3 regions of the Paenibacillus sp. FSL H8-0168 genome follow, and region 1 is predicted to be linked to each of the others. Evidence: riboswitches for the same ligand, from Rfam matches in the RefSeq annotation. Region 1 holds a riboswitch; each other region holds the start of a gene.
What was found. A riboswitch is a leader RNA that binds a small molecule or an ion and turns the genes downstream of it on or off. The one in region 1 is predicted to bind thiamine pyrophosphate.
Positions count from the first base shown of each region.

Region 2: another riboswitch for thiamine pyrophosphate. It lies ahead of MHI21_RS14145 (thiamine phosphate synthase); the one in region 1 lies ahead of MHI21_RS04865 (ECF transporter S component).
Region 3: another riboswitch for thiamine pyrophosphate. It lies ahead of MHI21_RS02400 (ABC transporter substrate-binding protein); the one in region 1 lies ahead of MHI21_RS04865 (ECF transporter S component).

Region 1 covers NZ_CP151948.1:1,061,126-1,064,245, forward strand. Annotated here, with positions in the region: gene MHI21_RS04860 (TatD family hydrolase) at 1-796, shown strand, start outside; TPP riboswitch at 840-951, shown strand; gene MHI21_RS04865 (ECF transporter S component) at 1,200-1,796, shown strand; gene MHI21_RS04870 (ABC transporter ATP-binding protein) at 1,796-3,120, shown strand, end outside.
Region 2 covers NZ_CP151948.1:3,210,777-3,213,896, forward strand. Annotated here, with positions in the region: gene thiO (glycine oxidase ThiO) at 1-1,059, opposite strand, end outside; gene MHI21_RS14145 (thiamine phosphate synthase) at 1,124-1,717, opposite strand; TPP riboswitch at 1,982-2,090, opposite strand; gene MHI21_RS14150 (ABC-F family ATP-binding cassette domain-containing protein) at 2,184-3,120, opposite strand, start outside.
Region 3 covers NZ_CP151948.1:520,501-523,620, forward strand. Annotated here, with positions in the region: gene MHI21_RS02395 (hypothetical protein) at 1-53, shown strand, start outside; gene MHI21_RS02400 (ABC transporter substrate-binding protein) at 61-1,104, opposite strand; TPP riboswitch at 1,296-1,405, opposite strand; gene MHI21_RS02405 (pyridoxamine 5'-phosphate oxidase family protein) at 1,676-2,110, shown strand; gene MHI21_RS02410 (bifunctional 2',3'-cyclic-nucleotide 2'-phosphodiesterase/3'-nucleotidase) at 2,331-3,120, shown strand, end outside.

The sequences.
Region 1 (3,120 bases):
GGAAAGGGGTACACCGTTAATTGATATTGGTGTGAACTTGATGCACCGTTCGTTTCATGCAGATCGGGAACAGGTGGTAGAGAGAGCCGCGGCTGTAGGGATTTCACCGCTGATTATTACCGGGACCAGTGTCCGCAGCAGTCGGGAGGCTTCTCAGTATGCAGCACGTTATCCGGGCAAGCTGTATGCGACAGCTGGCGTGCATCCCCATGATGCCAAAGACTGCAGCGCAGACACGATTCAGCAGCTCCGCCAGCTGGCGGGTCAGCCGCAGGTCGTATCCATAGGGGAATGCGGATTGGACTATAACCGTGATTTTTCGCCACGTGATGTGCAGCGTCGATGGTTTGGGGAGCAAATCCAACTGGCGTGTGAGCTGAATATGCCGTTATTTCTGCATGAACGAGATGCACATGAGGACCTTGTCGCTATGCTTCGGGAGTATCAAGGGCTTGTCGATAAAGCGGTAGTGCATTGTTTTACTGGCACTGAACAGGAATTGCATACGTATGTAGAAATGGGACTGTATATCGGGATCACCGGCTGGATTTGCGACGAACGGCGTGGCAAACATCTGCGTGAACTGGTCAGAGATATTCCCTTGGACCGTCTGATGATTGAAACGGATGCTCCATTTTTGACCCCGCGTAATTTGCCCGTGAAGCCCAAAGAAGGGCGTAATGAGCCCGTGTATCTCGCTCATATTGCTGCTACGGTTGCCGAATGTACAGGTCGAAGCATGATGGAGATCGAAATCGCGACGACGGAGACAGCCAAACGTTTCTTCGGATTATAGGATTGTCAAAGCCATAGATGTGGTATATATTATAGTGAATTAAAAGAGCATTGTCGGGAGCTTGAGAAAGTCAGGCTGAGAGGGTGGCCCTTGCCACTGACCGTGAAATCTGATCTGGGTAATGCCAGCGTAGAGAAACCAAGAACACTATACAGGAATGCCGCTTGTTTTGCGGTTGTCGATAGATTCAATGTATGTCCTAGCATTTTACCTTGACCCTGACTTTGGCTTGGTATCAGTGTAGTAGCTTAGACTACTGGTTATATAAGGCATATCGACGAATGATGTTTTGTATGGTGCTTCACCTTTTACTGCGCATAAAGCTTGCCTGGAGATTCAGCTCCAGACAAGCTTTTTTTATGGCCAAGAGGCCAATTATAAGGAAAAAGGGGAGCACGCAATAATGAATACTGCTGTAAGAGCGTCCAAAGGGTTGAAGCTGACTGATATTTTGGTCACGATTGTGATATCTGTTGTGTTCGGGTTGGTCTACAAAATATGGGGACCTGCCTATGATTTGATGAAACCATTTGGTCTACACGCCGAGCAACTGATGTATGGCATGTGGTTTATGGCAGGCACGTTTGCTTATCTCATCATTCGCAAGCCGGGTGTTGCGATTTTGGCAGAGGTGGCAGCGGCAACGGTCAGCGCTTTTTTGGGAAGCGAATGGGGCATGTCCACCTTGTACTATGGCCTGCTGCAAGGCTTGGGAGCGGAGCTGTTTTTTGCGGCTTTTCTGTATCGAAACGCAAACCTATGGGTTGCTTCGCTAGCTGCGGCTGGGGCGGCTGTCGCTTCTCTGATTTTAGACTTCAGCTACGGGTATATTGATCAGCTTTCGACCTGGAACTATGTTTTGTATATTGGATTTCGGATGATTGGCAGTATTGTGATTGCCGGGGTATTCGCGTTCTATCTGGCTAAGGCATTGGAGGTAACCGGAGTTACACGAAGTTTGAGACCTGCAACGGAACAAGATTATAAGGGGCTGGATTGATGAGCCGGGCAACCGAAGATGTGGTGGCTTCGATCACCCGTCTACGGTTGAAATTCCCCGGTGAGCAAGAGCTGCTTTTTCACAATATGTCTTTGTCTGTCCACAAGGGGGAAAAGCTGCTGCTACTGGGACCGAGTGGATGCGGTAAATCAACACTGCTCCAAGTGTTAAGCGGTCTGATTCCACGCACGATAGAAGTGCCCATGAAATGCGATGCTGCTGTAATCCCAAGTGTCTCAGGTATTGTATTTCAAGATCCTGATACGCAGTTCTGTATGTCATATGCAGACGAGGAACTGGCTTTTGTGTTGGAAAATAATCAGATTCCCCGGGAACAGATGCAATCCCGTATTCGCGAGCTGCTGATACAGGTTGGTCTATCGACGGATGATATACACATGCCCATTGGCAACATGTCACAGGGAATGAAGCAGCGTCTGGCGATTGCGTCTGTGCTGGCTATGGAGCCAGAAGTGCTTTTTCTGGATGAGCCCACGGCTTTGTTGGACGAGGAAGGCACCACACAGGTTTGGGACACCATTCGCAACATTTCGGTAGACCAAACGCTGGTGATCGTAGAGCATAAAATTAATGAAATCGTCCATGATGTGGATCGGATTGTGGTGCTTTCTGCTCAAGGGGAGATCATTGCGGATGGAAGGGCAGAAGAAGTATTTCATGTGCATCGGCAGGCATTGTCTGAGTACGGCGTGTGGTACCCGGGAGTATGGAATGAATCGTCTTCGCCACGTTGGAGTGAATCAGTGACACAACAGAACGGTGCGGGGATTGATTTGCTGGAGCTGGAACATTTTAGTGGTCTCCGCGGTTTAAGTTCAGTGATTTATGTGGAGCATGCGCAGGTGAAGCCTGGCGACTGGATTGGCGTGGTCGGTGAAAACGGGGCTGGCAAAAGCTCGCTGCTGCTCTCCATGATGCGCTTACTTCGCACACAGGGACGTTATAGCGTGCGCGGAATTGAGGCAGGCAGTACAGAACAACTGGCAGAGCGTATCGGGTTCGCATTTCAAAATCCCGAGCTGCAATTCGTAGCGCATACCGTACGAAAGGAACTAGAGTATTCGTTACCCAAGAGCTTGTTTAGTGCTGAACAGTGCCGGGAGCGGGTGGATCGGATGCTCGTACAGTTCGGATTGGAGCGGCTGGACGAGCGTCATCCGTATCAGCTTTCGTTAGGCCAAAAAAGGCGGTTGAGTATTGCTACGGCCATGATCCGTGAGCCGGAAGTGCTGCTGCTGGATGAGCCGACTTTTGGTCAGGATGCGCGTAATACCTTTGTCATGCTGGATATGTTGGAGCAGTT
Region 2 (3,120 bases), 2.1 Mb from region 1:
ACGCCCGGTAGCATCACTCAGCAGGACACCGTTGCGATAATGCCCGACTGCAGCATATACGCCCTCGACCTCAGGAACAGTGCCTATAAAAGGGTAACCTGATGCAGCCTGCGGACGTAAGCCCGCCCAAGTGCGTATAAAAGAAGCTTCACGGACGCGCGGCAGCCAGGCAGAGGCACGTGCCAGCAAGCCCTTCAAGCCTCCTACGGTCACTTGTTCGTCATATTGATGCGGAAGGCTCGTTGCCCCAATCCAAAGCTCGTTATTCTGTTTAGGCACGAGGTAAATATCATCAGCATAAATGGTGTATTCTAATGGGTGATCCTTCAAGGAGACCGCTACTGCTTCGCCCTTGACCGGATAAAGTGGATATTCAAACCCAACCTGCGCCAGTAATTTCATGCTATCCAAGCCTCCAGCAATAATGACCTGATCGCAGGAAAAAAAGCCGCTATCTGTTCGGACACCGCAAACTCGACCATCCTGTATGACCAGTTGCTCTGCCCGTGTACCAGACCATACCGTTGCTCCCAGCACCGCAGCAGCACCTGCATAAGCACGACAAAGCTGGACAGGAGCCACTTGTGTCTCCTTTGAACGATATATTGCTCCGATCGCTTGTTCATCCAAACCTGGAATTCGTCGGGCCAATTCCCTCGCATCCCACCAGATAGGACAATCATACTCTCGCGTTTTAGCAGCTTTCCAGCGTTTTTGGCCTTCAGTTTCCGTACGGAAAGGGGTCACAAATCCTTCTGTACGGAATTCCACCGAAATACCCGACAAACGCTCCAGATCACAGACAAGCTCAGGGAATGCATCTCGACTTCTGCGAGCAAATCGTGCCAGCTCAGAGTCGGTGAACTCTTCACTTTCCGCTGCCAGCATTCCAACCGCTGCTCCTGAGGCTCCCTCACCCGGGATCAATCGTTCCAGCATGATCGTACTTCTTCCCTCCTTGGCCACATGATAAGCAATGGAACTGCCGATGACACCTCCACCTATGACCAAGCATTCAGCATGTCCTATCGCTCTTGCCTCTGTGTGTATCTTTAGCATTTGTTCCGTGTCTCCTCTCCATAAACCATTCTGCTTTCAGCTTGCCTCTACTCTCGTTTTCTCGCTACAGGCTGTGAACTACAAGATCTGCCATTCGCCTATATTCCATCGCAGCTGCAACGGGCGACTCAGCCTCCCATATACCAGACATCACCGCAATTCCGCTTGCTCCGGCCATATAAAGCTCCGGGATATGGTGCGGTTGTATGCCGCCCAGCGCGATCACCGGAATGTTCGACAGCCTGCAAATATGTTCAAGCTGAGCTAAACCCCGCGGTACAATACCGGGCTTACAATGGGTCTCATATACGTGACCATAAAGTACATAGTCTGCTCCTGCCTGCTCGGCAGTCTGCGCCTCCTCCAAGGAATGCACAGACACTCCACAGCGTGTACTCTTTGAAAGTAGGCCTTTCACATCCACAACAGGTAATCCATTAGCTGGTAGCTGGACGGTTCCAACCAAAGTAAGTAAAGCTACATCCACACGATCATTTACTACAATTTGTTGCAAAGGAACTTCCTGCTCCACCATGCTGCGAGTCAAAGAAAGCAATGCAGAGGCACCATTCTGTTTTAAACGTGCGTGTACATAATGAACATACGGACAAATCATAGCAGCCACTCGGGCGGCTTGTGCAATAGTGCCCTTTTCCATCGAAATTGCGTGTAATTCGATTTTGTCTTCACCTCACATTGGATTAAAGGATTTAAGCTTAGCAGCCACGTCTACCAGCAGTAATGAAAGGGGATTGTATGTGAATCCGTCTACGGAAGCTCGAACAACTTAAAATGAACGAAACGCAAAAAAACCACTTCCCCAAGGAAGTGGTTTAACGAACGTCCAATAATCGAACGGACCATGATATCCGTATACGTGTATCGTCCCACGCACAAACAAAATAAAGATGGTGTTGCCTTGTTTGTACGGCGCTCACTTCCCTACGCTGGCATAACCCAGATCAGGTGCAAAGGGTCCGAAATCCATTTATTCCGTCTCAGCCGCATGGGCGGCTCCCCTAGTGTGACTATTTTATTGTATAAGCTATAGATAGCTTAGCATATTTTCCTAATTCTGCAAACCCCACTTCGTGTGAAATATGCAGAACTGGATTTAACTGATTTTAGTTAACTTTACTTGACCACTCTTCCACATTCCACGTTTTGGTTACCCAATCCTCGTAAAAGTCCGGTTCGTGAGATACAAGCAATACCGTCCCTTTGTATTCCTTCAAGGCACGTTTCAGCTCATCCTTTGCTTTAACATCCAAGTGGTTGGTAGGCTCATCGAACAATACCCAGTTGCTTTCACGCATTAACAGTTTGCAAAGACGGACTTTAGCCTGTTCTCCACCACTAAGCGCAGATAGCGGACGTGTGATATGCTCATTTTTCAAACCGCAGCGCGCCAAATGCGCTCGTACTTCATGCTGGTTCAAATGCGGAAATTCATTCCACACGTCGTCAATCGGTGTAATTTTCTCTGCCTTTACTTCCTGCTCAAAATAAGCGGGCTGCAAAAAATCACCTTGATAGGTTTTTCCACTGATTGGCGGAATTTTTCCCAATATGGTTTTGAGCAATGTCGATTTACCGACACCGTTGTAGCCAACAATTGCAATTTTTTCGCCACGTTCAATCGTCATGGACATTTTAGGCAAAAGGGCATGTGTATAACCAATCTCAAAATCAATACCCTCAAATACCGTCTTTCCGCTTGCACGTGCCTCTTTGAATTGAAAGGTTGGTTTTGCGGCTTCTTCAGGCTTATCAATACGTTCGATCCGATCAAGCTGCTTTTCACGGCTCTTTGCTCGGCCTGAGGTAGAAGCACGCGCTTTATTACGCTGAATAAAATCTTCCTGTTTCTTAATAAAGTCCTGTTGCTTCTCATAAGCATCAATATGCTGAGCTTTGTTCAGATCCGCCATTTCAAGAAACTTTTCATAGTTAGCTGAATAACGGGTCATCTTGGCAAATTCAAGATGGTAAATAACATTAACGACCTGGTTCATAAACTCAGTATCATGTGAAATAAGAATAAAAGCATAGGGATAATCC
Region 3 (3,120 bases), 540 kb from region 1:
TGCGTAGTGGCGCTTCGTTCACTTCTTTAGTTCGGTCTTATTTTGCGTTTTAACAAATGATCAGCGCTTGGGCAAGAAGTCGTTTGTGAAGGCTTTATCCACTTCCAAAGGCTTGCTGAGCAGCTTGCGTTCGTACATCCAGTCCGAATAGTTTTGCCATACCTCCGCTTTTTGCACACCCCATTGCGCGGCATCGTCTTGATAACGCGGGCTTAGCCATTTTTGGCTGGCAAGTACCAGTTTTTTATCCAGCTCCGGTACAGCTTTGCCTAAGATGTGCGCGGCTTCTTCTGGATGGGCGATAGTGTATTCATAGCCTTGTGCGGTAGCGTCCATGAACGCTTTGACCAGTTCTGGATCATTTTTTATTGTCTGTTCGTTGCTCACAATTACAGGTGTATAGTAATCGAGGCTTTTGGAATAATCTTTTACATACAGCATATCCAATGGCTCACCTCGAAGCTGGGCCTCAATTCCGGTCCATGCGTAGAAAATCCAGGCAAAGTCGATATCCCGCTTCACGGCTGTAAAATAGTCTGCATTGCCCATGTTGACGATCTTCACTTTGCTCACATCGCCTTTGTCTGAATCCATGATGGATTTCATGACCGCTTCTTCTACGGGAGAGCCCCAACCGCCGTATTTTTTACCTTCAAAATCTTTCGGGCTCTTAATTCCGCGATCTACCGGGGCTGCGAAGCCTGAGGTATTATGCTGAATCACTGCAGCGATGGATACAAGCGGCACGCCTTGCGTACGAGCCTGTGTGATGCCTTCTTGGTAGCTGATACCAAAAGGTGCAGCATTAGAGGCAACCATTTGATCGGCTCCGCCTGAACCAGGTTGAATAATTTGAACATTCAAACCCGCTTTTTCGTAAAATCCTTTGTCCTTGGCAACATAGAGTCCCGTATGATTCGTATTGGGTGTCCAGTCGAGCACGACTTTAACATCTTTGAGCTCCTCTGCCGGAGTAGACGTTTGAGTGTTGGTAGCGGGAGCCGCTTCTTGGGATGTGGAGGGACTTCCACCGCAAGCGGTCAGGGTCAGGGCCATGAGCCACAGACTGATCAGTCCCAGGCTTAACATTTTCATGCGCTTCATCGTTGTGTTCTCTCCTTTAATTACCCGTTATCCGTCCAATCAGACAGCTTAGGTTCCCCATTTTCATAAAAATAACATCTGTCGGACGCGATCTTTCCAACAACTTAATCTTCAACAAAAAAGCGCCCCGAGGTTCCGGGACGCTTGCGCTTGTATATACCAAAGTAAGGGATGGTCCTATGTAAAAAAGGCACATCTTGCTTAAGCATTCCTACGCTGGCATTACCCAGATCAGGTTGTAAGGGTCAGTGTCTTGGGACACACTCTCAGCCGGCCGATTCCAGCACCCCTGGCATTGTATGGTTTAATGGGTTCATTTATTCGGGTTTACTACGACGATTATATGCCTTGAATGCGGGTCTGTCCAGCATGGAGGAAGAGATGACGGTTCATTTGCCGAACGACAGGGTACACTTTTACTGTGAGCTTTGATCTGAAAATGAGCATGCATCAATCCGATCTGATCGGGTCATGTTATTTTCAGAACAGCTGCGCAGGTAGGTTCAGATGGGCTGGTGCCCAATGGCATGGCCGTAGAGAATTCTAATTCGTGAAAAGGAGTTGTTGTACTGTGGGTAAAACGGAAACATTGGATCGCAGCCAACTAGAACAAGCCATTGTGAAGGCTTTGGATAACAACAAATTTTGCTCGTTAGGTACGGTAGAGGGTGGCAAACCGAAAGTACGCTATATGGCCCTTTTTAACGATGGAATGAACATTCATCTGGCGACAGATCGCAAAACGCATAAAGTGGATGAGCTAAAGGATAATCCGAATGCTTATCTGCTGCTGGGTTATGAAGTTGGCGGTACAAAGGAAGTCGTAGAAGTGGAGGCTACTGTCCAGATTACAGCTGATGAGGGGCTCCGCAAACAAGTGTGGAACGATTCCTTGAAGGAATGGTTTTCCGGACCGGATGATCCCGATTATGTCATTCTGGACGTGAATCCGACTCGCATTGAGTATGTGGGTCAGCAAACGGAGCGCCAAGTGTGGAATAAATAATGAGAATATAAATGGATAAACCAGTGAATCTCCGAGTTTTTTAGGAGGTTTGCTGGTTTTTTATTTTTGAGAAAATTAATTATTTTTTCATAAATAATTTAAGTAAATGACTACTCTTTTGCGTGGCGTTGGATTAAAATAGAAATGGTGGGTTCAAGGCTTACATATATGTGCAAAAGTATGTATATGAGGCATACACCTTAATGAGGAGGGGTATATTTTGTTATTTCGTAAAAATTGGTTTAAAGGGTTTACAGCAGCCGTTGTAGCTTGTAGCATGCTGGTGTTTTCGGCCGCTCCATCCTGGGCAGCTAGCGATTCTCGCGATAGCGCTACGGTGAATTTGCGGATCATGGAAACAACGGATATTCATGCGTCGCTGATGAACTATGATTACTATTCGGACAAAGAAACCAACGAATATGGCTTGGTTAGTACAGCCAGTTTGATCCAGAAGGCACGTAGTGAAACAAGAAACAGTATGCTGTTCGATAACGGTGATTTGCTGCAGGGCAACCCATTAGGCGATTATATGGCCAGAAACAAAACCTTTGAGAAAGAAGGCGGTGTCCATCCGGTCTACAAGATGATGAATTTGATGGGCTATGATGCAGCTACAGTGGGCAACCATGAATTCAACTACGGTCTCGACTTTCTGGAGAAGTCGCTCAAGGGAGCTGATTTTCCTTATGTAAATGCGAACGTTTATGTTGATAAAGAGGGCCAAGCTACTAAAAATTATTTTACCCCTTATCAGATTCTTGATAAAACAGTAATGGATGAGAAGGGCGAAGAGCATACACTCAGAGTGGGTGTCATCGGCTTGGTCACACCTCAAATTATGCAGTGGGATGAAGCCAATTTAAAGGATAAGGTCGTTACAAAGGATATTGTGGAAACAGCCAAAAAGTTTATTCCTCAAATGAAAACAGAAGGGGCTGACATTATTGTCGTGCTTGCACATACAGGCTATGAAGATGTGCCGCAAACGCCAATGATGGAGAATGCCG